DNA from 3 places in the Enterococcus sp. AMC1157 genome. Region 3 is predicted to be linked to each of the others. Evidence: predicted binding sites of a transcription regulator. Region 3 holds the regulator's gene; each other region holds the start of a gene.

Region 1 (4,294 bases), 1.4 Mb from region 3:
GGTAGACAATTGAACAATAATCTTGTCTACAATTCCTTTAACATCTTCCAAGCTTAAAGGCGTAAATAGAATGGTATCATCAATTCTATTTAAAAATTCTGGTTTAAAATGTCCTCGTAAAATACTTAATACTTGTTCTTCGGTAGCTTCAGGAATTTGTCCATCTGCTGTTACACCATCCAATAACACTTGAGAACCAATATTACTCGTCATAATCAGTACTGTATTTTTAAAATCCACTACTCGTCCTTTGGAATCTGTCAATCGACCATCGTCTAAAACTTGTAAAAGGATGTTAAATACATCTGCATGAGCTTTTTCAATTTCATCTAGCAAGATGATTGTATACGGATTACGACGAACAGCTTCTGTTAATTGTCCCCCTTCTTCATAACCTACATAACCTGGGGGAGCTCCGACTAGACGAGACACTGAATGTTTCTCCATGTATTCACTCATATCAATTCGCACCATATGATCTTCTGAATCAAATAGATTTTCAGCCAATGCTTTGGCTAGTTCTGTTTTACCGACACCTGTAGGCCCTAAGAATAAGAAAGAACCTAGTGGGCGATTTGGATCTTGTAAGCCAGCTCTTGAACGAATCACTGCATCACTGACTGCATTCACCGCTTCCTCTTGACCGATAACTCTTTGATGAAGTGTTTCATTAAGTTTCATCAATTTTTCTCGTTCACCCTCAACTAGTTTGGTCACAGGAATTCCAGTTAAGCGGCCGACAACCGTGGCAATTTCATTTTCAGTTACCGATTCTTGAACCATGCGTAACTGTTCTCCGGTATTTTTGCTTTCTAAAGTTTGTAATTCTTTTTCTAGTTGTGGAATTGTTCCATGACGAAGTACGGCAGCTCGTTCTAAATCATAATTATTTTCGGCATCCTCTAATTCATGTTTTGCCCGATCAATCTCGGCACGTTTGTTAGACACTTCATTGACTTCTTCTTTTTCTGTTTCCCATTGCATTTTCATCGCATTGGTTTCTTCTCGCAACTCAGCTAGTTCTTCTTGTAAAGAGGTCAAACGTTTTTTAGAAGCATCATCGGTTTCTTTTTTCAACGCAGCTTCTTCAATTTCTAACTGCATCAAACGACGAGTCACTTGATCTAATTCAGTTGGCATCGAATTCATTTCCACACGAATCGTTGCACAAGCTTCATCGACTAAATCAATCGCTTTATCCGGTAAAAAACGATCCGTAATGTAACGATCGGAAAGTGTCGCAGCTGCGACTAAGGCATTGTCATGAATATTCACGCTATGATGAATTTCAAAACGTTCTTTTAGACCACGTAAGATGGAGATCGTGTCTTCTACATTAGGTTCTTTAACTAAAACCTTTTGGAAGCGACGTTCTAAAGCTTTATCTTTTTCCATATATTGACGATATTCATCTAACGTCGTTGCTCCAATGGTATGCAACTCTCCACGAGCCAACATTGGTTTCAACAAGTTACCGGCATCCATACTACCTTCTGTTTTACCAGTACCTACAATATTATGAATTTCATCAATAAACAAAATAATTCGCCCATCAGATTTTTTGACTTCTTGTAAAACAGCTTTTAGACGTTCTTCAAATTCTCCTCTAAATTTTGCTCCTGCAATCAACGCACCCATATCTAAAGAAAAGATTGTTTTGTCTTTTAGATTTTCTGGCACATCTTTACGCACAATTCGTTGAGCTAGTCCTTCAACGATAGCAGTTTTACCAACACCCGGTTCACCAATTAATACGGGATTATTTTTAGTTTTACGAGATAAGATACGAATGACGTCTCGAATTTCTTCGTCACGTCCAATAATTGGATCCATATCACCATTTTTTACTTGTTGAACTAAATCAACTCCATATTTTTCTAATGCTTCGTATTGTTCTTCTTGGTTTTGTGAGGTCACACGTTCTCCCCCTCTCATATCTTCAATGTTTTGTTTTAGTTCCTTTTTAGTGATTCCTTGATTTGTTAAGTATTTTGTTAAACGATAATTTTTTAATTCCATTAAAGCTAACAAAACAATTTCCGTAGATAAAAATTCATCTTGAAATTGTTCACGAATTTTATCAGCTTCTGATAATAATCTAAATAAATTTTGGCTCATTGTTTGACCATATTGGACATTCCCACCCTCAATAGCTGGGTATTCATCCAAAGCCCGATCAACTTCTAATTCAAATGCTTCTACATTCAATCCTGCATCTGTATAAAAATTTCTTGCAAAATGATTTGGTTGTAAAAAGATTTTCCATAAATGAGCAATATCAATTTCTTGATGATGACGTGTCACGGCCACTTGTTGTGCTTCCGCAATTGCGCTTTGCAAAGTGGTTGTCATTTTTTCAATATTCATATTAATTCCTCCCATGGATTGATTAAGGATTTATTCCTTACAAACATAATTATACTCGATTGGTCAATATTGGTCAAAGAATAACTGCTGAAAATCAAACAAATTTTTATTGTAAAATAAATCAATCTTCTATACAATTTTAAAAAAGGAGGCATATTATGGTTAATTTTTCTCAATTCTTACTTTTAGTTTTTTTATTAGTTTTAGTTACTGGACCAGATTATGTAATTATCACTAAGAATGCAGTGACTGCTGGAAAATCTGCAGGCATCAAAACAATCCTAGGAACAAGTACAGCCTTATTGCTTCATACAAGTTTCGCTGTATTTGGCTTATCCGCGTTAATTATCAAATCTGCTTTTTTATACACGGGATTAAAATATCTTGGTGCTTTATATCTAATTTATTTAGGAATAAAATCGTTGTTCTCAAAAGTAGAACAAAAAACCTCAGTAGAAACAACTCAAAAAAATGTTTTTGTACAAGGTTTAATGACCAATGTTTTAAACCCTAAAGTTGCCGTATTTTTTCTGACATTTTTGCCTCAATTTGTTCAACATAATAATCAAAGCTGGTTGCCATTTGCTTTTCTAGGTTTGACTTATGTAGCCGTCACTTTTATGACCTATTCTGTCTATGTCATTTTCTTGACTAAATTGAAAAAATACTTGGAAAAAAGTACCGTTCAACAAGCTATTAATAAGATATCGGGACTTATTTTGGTTATTTTTGGCGTTCGTTTATTCATTGAAAAAACTTAAAAAATCACTCTTCCTATTTACTGGAAGAGTGATTTTTTTTATATGAAAGAAATAACAATAATCCAAATATTGGAAAACTAGTTAAGACAATCATTGATAAATCTCTAAAGGCACTGAAGGTTGACATATCCCAACCTTTGATTAATAAATGACTAAGAAAATAACTCACTGAAATCAACAGCAGATATTTTAAATAGTTGTTTTTTGTTAGCAAGAACAATATACATGAAATCAAGGATACTATGACAGAAATCCAGAAATAATAAGCTAAGAACAATCTTGGAAGAGTAAAACTGCCTCCACTTTTATTTTGATTCTCACCATAAATTAATCTATTTTCTCCAGAATCTCCTTGAATATAATATATTTGTGGGATATTTTCTCCACTTGTAGTAATCGCCACATTTTTCACTTTGTCTGTTGGAAATAGTTCATTCCAAGTTGTTTGCCAAGCCATTATTGTATAAACTTCTCCTGAATCCTCGTTAGATAATCGTTTGGTCACTTCATATCCTGCAATGGATTGATTAAATTCTACTAAGACACCATCTCTGTCATGAATAGTTACTAAATCTGTCTCATAAGGTAAATAGTTAGGTGTTGTTAAAAATGCAACCAGTCCCAGAGAAAAAATTAAAGAAATCAGCGAAAAAAGAACCGCTATCTGAGTATATCTTTTAGTCAATTGATTTTGAATTTTTCTTAAAGGTGTTATCGAGTTTTCTATAGGAACATTCATCTCAGTCGATATATCTTGAAACTCCATTTGACATTCCGGACATTTTTTTAGATGCTCTTCAATCAATTGTTTAGAATCTTGACTCAACATATCCTCTTTATACAAAGGCAATAAATCTCTTATCACATCACAAGTTACTTTCATTCTTTCCACTCCATTTCCTCTTTAATCTTTTTCCTAGCACGATAAAAGGTCACACACGCCCAATTAGCAGATTTACCGAATAAAGTACCAATGGCTTTAAAATCTAATTCCGCAAACATCCTTAAGCAAAAGACTTCCTGATAAGGTTCAGAAAGATGATAAATTTTTTGGTAGATTTCAGTTATTTTTTCGTCTAAAAGAATGTGTTTTTCGATATTGATGCCACTTGCTTTTTCAGGAATTTCATCAATATCTACCATTACTCGTTTTTTTCGAAAATAAG
Region 2 (4,294 bases), 1.2 Mb from region 3:
CCAATTGCTTCTGCACCATTGTTATGCACACCAGTTAAATCCTTTGGTGTACCAATGTTTGCAGCCAACTCAAAATGTTTGCCATCCGCAGTCACAGTTTGAGCATTTTTTAGTTTTTCCCATTCTGCCTTTTGAGCAGCAAATGCTTCACCAGCTTTAACAAATTCTGCAGCCTGGTCTTCAGTAGGGTTAACGATAACATCCCCCTCAATACCATTTACTGCTAGAATGTCACCAGCTTTAACTTTTTCTGTAATATCTTTAGTACCTACGATTGCGGGAATCTCTAATGAGCGAGCCATAATCGCAGAGTGAGAAGTGCGTCCGCCAATATTAGTTACGAATGCTTTAACGAAATTACGGTCTAATTGCGCTGTATCACTCGGTGTTAAGTCATGTGCTATCACAACAACTTCTTCATTAATCATAGACGGATTTGGCAATGTTACTTGAAGTAAGTGAGCTAAAATACGTTTTGCAACGTCACGGATATCCGCAGCGCGTTCTTGCATATACGCATTATCTTCCATTCCTTCAAACATGCTAATATACATGTCAGTAACTTCTTTCAAACCTGATTCAGCATTTACTTTGTTATCTGAAATATTTTGCTTAATTTGACCAATCATTTCTGGATCACTAAGAACCATTAAATGCGCGTCAAATACTTGCGCTTCCGCTTCTCCCAAGGCTTGTGCAGCCTTGTCACGGATTTGTTTTAAATCTTCAGTTGACTTAGCCAATGCTTCGTCTAGACGAGCTTCTTCAGCTGAGATGTCTTCGACTGTTACCTTTTTAAAAGTCAAGTCAGGTTGGACTAATAGGTATGCCTTCGCAACGGCTACTCCATCGCTTGCCGCAATTCCTTTTAGCATTTCAACCATTATTCAGACAACCCTTCCTTTTTCATTGTTTCTACGATAGCTGCGATAGCATCTGCTTCGTCAGCACCTTCAGCAGAAATTGTAACGTCAGAACCTTGACCTACACCTAAAGACATAACTCCCATAATAGATTTAAGGTTTACTGATTTACCTTTGTACTCTAAATTAATATCAGAGTTAAATTTGCTCGCTGTTTGTACCAATAATGTAGCTGGACGTGCATGAATTCCTGTCTCAGCAACTACGTGAAAATCTTTCTTTTCCATATTATCAATCTCCTTCTTATGAAAGCTATTTTTTGTGAGGGCTTTCTTTTGCATATTCCCATAAAGAACAGACAAAATTAACTACCCTTTCAATTGTTAAGATTACCATTTTTTTACTACTTAGACAACCGTTTTCCATAATAATTCGCACAATTCCTCGGAAATTGCGTATTTTATGCATTTTCTTCCAAATAACGATAAATGATTTTTCCTTTTAAACCCGCTTCACCAACAAATTTCGTTCGATCTTCATGTGTTTTCCAAACTTCTCGAAAAGTCATAAAATCGGCTTGATCAACAATCAACTCATTGACTTCCCCTGATTTAAGCTGTTCCAATAAACTTTCATAGGGATTCTCAACCATACGATCCATCCTCCTTCTTTAAATTTTCATGTTATTACTATTTTCATTAGAAATAAAACTTCACCAAAAAATTATAGTCGATTTCATAAAAACTTCAAGTTTTATTCTTAGCAATTATAAACTTAATTACTTGCATCATAAGAAAATAATTGTATAATATAACTAAAGGTCAAACATGGTCAGTGAATACTTTCCTATTCTTTGACTTTTTAAAATCAATCGAAAGGTCGTGAGACAATGCTTTGTCAAAATTGTGGAAAAAATGAAGCAGGTATTCATTTGTATGCAAACGTTGGTGGTCAACGAAGACAAATCGACTATTGTCAAAGTTGCTATCAAAAAATAAAAGGACAACAAAACAGCCCGATGAATTCACAACAAGATCCTTTTGGTTTTGGTAGTCTAGATGACTTCTTCAGACAGATGTCTCAACAAATGCAACAAGAAAATACTCCATATAATCAAACACCTCCTACTCAAACTGGAAGTGGTCAAAATAATTTTAATGGTGGACAACAACCACCTAAACAAAATGTGCCTGGTTTATTGGGTGAATATGGTGTAAATATTACACAACAAGCTCGTGCAGGAGAAATTGATCCAGTTGTTGGACGTGATGCTGAAATTAAACGAGTCATTGAAATACTGAACCGTAGAACAAAAAATAATCCTGTATTAATCGGTGAGCCCGGTGTAGGTAAAACAGCCGTCGTTGAAGGATTAGCACAAAAAATTGTTGACGGAGATGTCCCTCAAAAATTGTTGGAGAAAGAGGTTGTACGCTTAGACGTTGCTTCCTTAGTCCAAGGCACGGGAATTCGTGGTCAATTTGAGGAGCGTATGCAAAAATTAATCGCTGAAATTAAAGAAGCTGAAAATATCATCCTCTTCATTGATGAAGTACACGAAATCGTTGGCGCTGGTGGTACTGGTGAAGGAAATCTTGATGCTGGGAACATCTTAAAACCAGCTCTTGCCAGAGGTGAGCTACAAATGGTTGGTGCAACTACTTTAAATGAGTATCGAGTAATTGAAAAAGATGCTGCTTTAGAACGTAGAATGCAACCTGTTAGAGTAGATGAACCAACTGTCGAAGAAACCATTTCAATCTTAAAGGGACTACAATCTCGTTACGAAGATTATCATCATGTAAAATATACTGATGCAGCTATTCAAGCAGCGGCAACTTTATCCAATCGATATGTACAAGAGCGTTTTTTGCCGGATAAAGCCATTGATTTATTGGATGAAGCTGGCTCTAAAGAAAACTTGACTATTCAATTTATCGATCCAAAAGTAATTGATAAAAAACTTGCAGATGCAGAAGAACAAAAACGCTTAGCCTCTCAAGAAGAAGATTTCGAAAAAGCAGCTTATTATCGTGATCAAATCAACAAACTTCAAAAAATGAAAGAACAACAAGTGACCGATGAAGAAACTCCTGTCATTACCGAAAAGACGATGGAGCAAATTGTAGCAGAACGCACAGGTATTCCTGTTGGTGAACTAAAAGAAAAAGAACAAACTCAATTGAAAAATTTAGCAGTTGATTTACAATCTCATGTAATTGGCCAAGATGAAGCCATCGATAAAGTTGCTAAAGCGATTCGTCGAAACCGTGTTGGTTTGGGCAAAAAGAATCGTCCAATTGGTTCCTTCTTATTCGTTGGTCCTACAGGTGTAGGTAAAACTGAATTGGCTAAACAATTAGCTTTCGAAATGTTTGGTTCTGAAGATGCGATGATCCGTTTTGACATGTCTGAATACATGGAAAAACACAGTATCTCTAAACTGATTGGTTCACCTCCTGGATATGTAGGTTATGAAGAAGCTGGACAATTAACGGAAAAAGTTCGGAGAAATCCATATAGCTTAATCTTGTTGGATGAAGTCGAAAAAGCCCATCCCGATGTCTTACACATGTTCCTACAAATCTTGGAAGACGGCCGTTTAACCGATGCTCAAGGTCGCACAGTCAGCTTTAAAGATACGTTAATTATTATGACCAGTAATGCTGGTAGTGGTAAAGTTGAAGCCAATGTTGGTTTTGGTGCTTCCAGAGATGGCATCACTCGTTCCGTATTAAATCAACTAAATAATTACTTCACACCAGAATTCTTGAACCGCTTTGACGGGATTATTGAATTCAAAGCATTGAGTAAAGAAAATCTATTAACGATTGTTTCTCTTATGTTAGATGAAGTAAATGAAATGTTGGCAAGTCAAAAAATTCATATCCAAGTTTCTGACTCTGTCAAAGAAAAATTAGTAGACTTAGGTTACGATCCAACTATGGGAGCACGTCCTCTTCGTCGAACAATTCAAGAACAAATTGAAGATGGGATTGCTGAATACTATTTAGACCATCCTGAAAATACTCAATTAATTGCAGAACTAGATGATGAAAATCAGATTTCTATCTCTGCTGAGTCGGTCGTTACCGAAGAAGTCAAGAATGACTAAACAATTTTAGACAAAAATGGAGAAATGTACTATTTCTCCATTTTTTATATAAAATTAAGGTGTATCTCTTTTCATTTCATCAAAAAGTTTTATAATTAGTTAATAGAAAGAATCAGGGGTGAGGGAAATGAAGTTAATTAATGTAACAAATAGCCATTCTCGACTAGTTTTGCAACAACTTGAAAATACTGATGCAGAAATGGTCAAAGTATATACTGCTGGAGATACGACCGTTATCTACACAGTTGCTCCACTTCATAATGAAATCTTATTGGTCAACAATAAAAGAACGATTCAACCTCAAGAAATTGAAATG
Region 3 (4,294 bases):
TTAGAGAATGTCGTGTTAAAAGCTACTGCAAAAGAATCGGCTGATCGCTACAAACAAGTCGATGATATGAAAGAAGATTTGGCAACAGCTCTTTCGCCAGAACGCCTAAATGAACCTCGTTGGGAACCGCAGGCAATGGTGGGTGAAACGAAGATGTTGACTCCAATTCAGGAAGATACACCGATGCCGGAGTCTTTCAAAGAGATGCCGGCTCCTGAAAAGGCTAAAACAGAGCCTGTAGCAGAACCACCGAAGAAAAAGAAACGTCGTGGCTGTTTAGTTGGCTTCATTCTGTTAATCGCAGCTGCCGTTATTGGTACGGGGATTTATTTTGCTATGGGTGGAGGTCGCGGAGAAGTAACGGTTCCCGCGGTTGCAGGTATGACTGAAAGTGAAGCCCGTCGAGAACTAGAGGGCATGGGATTAACAGTTGCTGATGAAGTAGAAGAAGTTGCTGATGAAGAATATGAATCAGGGCAAGTTATTCGAACAGATCCATCTTCAGGAACAAATGTAAAAACAACGCAAGAAATTGTTCTGTATGTCAGCACAGGTGAACCAACGATTGAAATGGACGACTATGTTGGAGAAAATGTGGATGACACGATTAGAGAATTAGTAAGAAAAGGTTTTGAACGCGACAATATCACAACCACTCTCCAAAATGACGAAGAAGTTCCAAAAGGTGAAATAATGGAACAAACGCCAGAAGAAGGGGAAGAAGTTGTTCCTAGAAGCACTGAAGTGGAGTTACTTGTTAGTGATGGACCAGAAACAATCTCGATGCCTAGCCTTAGTCATATGACGGAAGAAGCGGCGGTGGAGTTACTTGTTGGTTTAGGATTTGATGAAGACAATATCCGCACAGAAGAAGCTGCAAGTGCGGATATAGCAGAGGGTTTAATTATCAGTCAAACACCAACTGCTGATACAGATGTTGTACCGGCAACTGAAGATATTGTTTTGACAATCAGTACAGGAATTGAAAAAGTAACGATTCCACCAGTGGCTAACAGACCTCTTACAGAAGTGGATAAAGCTTTACGTGATTTAGGTTTGGAAGTATCTATTGAAGAAGAAGCATCTGATTCAGTTGCGGAAAATAATGTTATCTCAAGTGATCCCGAGTCAGGTTCGGAAGTCAATAAAGGCGATCAAGTAACATTAAAAGTCTCAACAGGAAGAGTACAAACACGAAACTTCACAGTAACGGTTTATGCGACATTTAAAGAGGATGGAAATCCAGAGCAGACCATTACAGTCTGGTTAACAGATTATGAACATCCAGATGGTTATCAAGCCGAACAAGTGCAACTTTCTGAAAGTGTTCCTTTACGAGAATTGTCCATCCGAGTGACGGTTCGTGAGGATGAAGATGCACATATTAGAGTGGAGCGAGATGACGAAGAAGTTGCCTCTAGAGATGTATCTAATGCAATAAATATTCAAGTACCAAATTAAATAGCTAAAAGGATAATCGATCTTATTTCTGACCGATTATCCTTTTTTAGTATTTCAAAAACCTAGTGTCGGTTTAACCTTTCTTTAAATAAAAGCCTTCTCCTTTCCAAGCTAGAAAAAATTGGGTATAATTAAGGTCAATATTAGTCAAGGGAGGTCACGAAAAGATGGGTCATCAAAATACTTCTGATTTAATTGAAGCATATTTGAAGAAAATCCTTGAGGAAAGTGAAAAAATCGAGATTCGACGTGCAGAGATGGCAGATTTATTCAATTGTGTACCTTCGCAAATCAATTATGTCATCAATACTCGTTTTACCGTTCAACGAGGTTATGCAGTAGAAAGTAAAAGAGGCGGTGGCGGTTATATTCGGATTGAAAAAATTCAAATTGCCAGTTGCCATCATTTTCTAGAACAAGTCAATCAATTGTTTGAGGAAGAAATTTCCGAAAAAGATGCGATTGCGATTATTCAAAAATTATATGAAGAAAGTATTTTATCAAAGCGAGAAGGTAATTTATTTTTAACGACAATTAGTAAAGCAGTTTTAGGCAAGTCAGAAGATGAAAATATAATTCGAGCGATGATTATGCACAGTATTTTGGAACGATTAAGTTACGAAGACCGAGACATTCGTTCGTCTTACTAAGTACTCCATTAATATATAAGAGGTGAAAAACATGGATGAATTATTTACACAGCGAGCAAGAGCAGTCTTAGCAATTGCCCAAGAAGAAGCGAAATATTTTAAACATCAATCCGTTGGTTCTGAGCACATTTTATTGGCTTTAATTATTGAACAAAACGGGATTGCTGGCAAAACGTTGAGAGAAATGGGCATCAATGAAAACGACATCCGTGAAGAAATTGAACATTTGACTGGTTATGGCACAATGAAAGATTATCCAGTGGGAGGCTTTTTACCTTATTCTCCAAGAGCAAGACAAATCTTTGCTTATGCTGGAGATGAGGCAAAACGTTTAGGTGCGCAACAAATTGGTACGGAGCATCTATTGTTAGGTTTGTTAAGAGATGAAGAGATTCTAGCTTCACGTATTATGTTAAACCTAGGAATGAGTTTAGCTAAAATGCGTCAATTATTGAAGAAAAAAATGGGTGTGAATGATACTCAAAATCAACCCCGTGGTATGGCATCAAATGTTGCCAGAGCGAATCGTCGCAATCAACAAAACCGTCAACAGCCAGAAGGTACACCAACCTTAGATTCATTGGCTCGTGATTTGACGAAATTAGCCCGTGAAAAACGCTTAGATCCAGTGGTTGGTCGTAGCAATGAAGTCAAACGATTGATTCAAATCTTAAGTCGTCGTACTAAAAATAATCCAGTATTAGTGGGTGAACCTGGTGTAGGTAAAACTGCGATTGCTGAAGGCTTAGCTCAAAAAATTATCAATGGTGAAGTGCCAAAAGATATGCAACAAAAACGTCTAATGATGTTGGATATGGGTGCATTAGTTGCTGGTACGAAATACCGTGGTGAATTTGAAGATCGGATGAAAAAAATCATTGATGAAATTTATCATGATGGACAAATTATCCTATTTATTGATGAATTGCATACGCTAATTGGTGCCGGTGGAGCTGAAGGAGCAATTGATGCTTCCAATATTCTAAAACCAGCCTTGGCACGTGGCGAATTACAAACAATTGGTGCTACTACATTAGATGAATATCAAAAATATATTGAAAAAGATTCTGCTTTGGAACGTCGTTTTGCCCGTGTTCAAGTCAATGAGCCAACTCCTGAAGAAGCAGAGGAAATTTTACAAGGTTTGCGTCCTCGTTATGAAGAACATCATGGTGTAGAAATTACCGATGATGCTTTGCATGCTGCTGTGCAGTTATCTGTACGTTATATTAATTCTCGTCAATTACCAGATAAGGCGATTGATTTAATGGATGAATCTGCAGCGAAGGTTCGTTTAGACAAAGCAGATGAAGCTTCAGAAACAGCTCTTTTGCAAGAAGAACTACTGGATTTATCTCAAGAAAAAGAAGCAGCGATTCGTCAACAAGACTTTGAGACAGCCGCTCGTCTAAGAATCAAAGAAAAAGAATTAAGTCAGCGTTTAGCAGAGGTTACTTTTGTAGAAGTGAAAGAGGCAGCTGGTTATGAAAACAGTGTGACTGCTGAAGATGTTGCTTCTGTGGTGTCTCAATGGACAGGCGTTCCATTACAACAAATGGAGAAAAAAGAAAGCGAACGTTTGTTAGATTTAGAAAAAATTATCCATCAGCGTGTGGTCGGTCAAGATGAAGCAGTGCAAGCAGTCGCTCGTTCGATTCGTCGTGCCAGAAGTGGTTTAAAAGATCCGAATCGTCCAATTGGTTCATTTATGTTCTTAGGTCCAACAGGTGTTGGTAAAACAGAATTGGCGAAAGCCTTGGCAGAAGCTATGTTTGGTAGTGAAGATTCCTTGATTCGTGTGGATATGTCTGAATTTATGGAAAAATACAGCACGAGCCGTTTGATTGGGTCTCCTCCAGGTTATGTTGGTTATGATGAAGGCGGACAATTAACTGAAAAAGTTCGTTCTAAACCTTACTCTGTTATTTTGTTAGATGAAGTTGAAAAAGCTCATCCAGATGTATTTAACATCTTACTGCAAGTTTTAGATGACGGTCATTTGACAGATTCTAAAGGTCGTCGTGTTGACTTCCGCAATACCATTCTAATTATGACTTCCAATATTGGTGCAACCGAATTGCGTGAAGAAAAAAATGTCGGCTTTAACGTAACTGACGCGAATAAAGATCATTCTGCGATGCAAAAACGTATCTTAGAAGAGTTGAAGAAAGCTTATCGTCCAG

Evidence for each region. Region 3 encodes CtsR, which represses protease genes until heat stress. Its sites were predicted from a motif close to TTGGTCAAAAAAGGTCAAANA; they were not measured.
Region 1: clpB (ATP-dependent chaperone ClpB) is a predicted target of CtsR. The motif match lies at 2,427-2,447, and genes of this name have one in related genera.
Region 2: AC4BBX_RS03825 (ATP-dependent Clp protease ATP-binding subunit) is a predicted target of CtsR. The motif match lies at 1,681-1,701, and genes of this name have one in related genera.

The regions. Positions count from the first base shown of each region.
Region 1 covers NZ_CM177099.1:527,880-532,173, forward strand. The annotation lists gene clpB (ATP-dependent chaperone ClpB) at 1-2,367, opposite strand, end outside; gene AC4BBX_RS02620 (LysE family translocator) at 2,526-3,128, shown strand; gene AC4BBX_RS02625 (zf-HC2 domain-containing protein) at 3,142-4,011, opposite strand; gene AC4BBX_RS02630 (RNA polymerase sigma factor) at 4,008-4,294, opposite strand, start outside.
Region 2 covers NZ_CM177099.1:790,333-794,626, forward strand. The annotation lists gene ptsP (phosphoenolpyruvate--protein phosphotransferase) at 1-884, opposite strand, end outside; gene AC4BBX_RS03815 (phosphocarrier protein HPr) at 884-1,150, opposite strand; gene ykzS (protein YkzS) at 1,324-1,515, opposite strand; gene AC4BBX_RS03825 (ATP-dependent Clp protease ATP-binding subunit) at 1,753-3,978, shown strand; gene AC4BBX_RS03830 (DUF1827 family protein) at 4,106-4,294, shown strand, end outside.
Region 3 covers NZ_CM177099.1:2,005,813-2,010,106, forward strand. The annotation lists gene pknB (Stk1 family PASTA domain-containing Ser/Thr kinase) at 1-1,461, shown strand, start outside; gene AC4BBX_RS09550 (CtsR family transcriptional regulator) at 1,629-2,111, shown strand; gene AC4BBX_RS09555 (ATP-dependent Clp protease ATP-binding subunit) at 2,143-4,294, shown strand, end outside.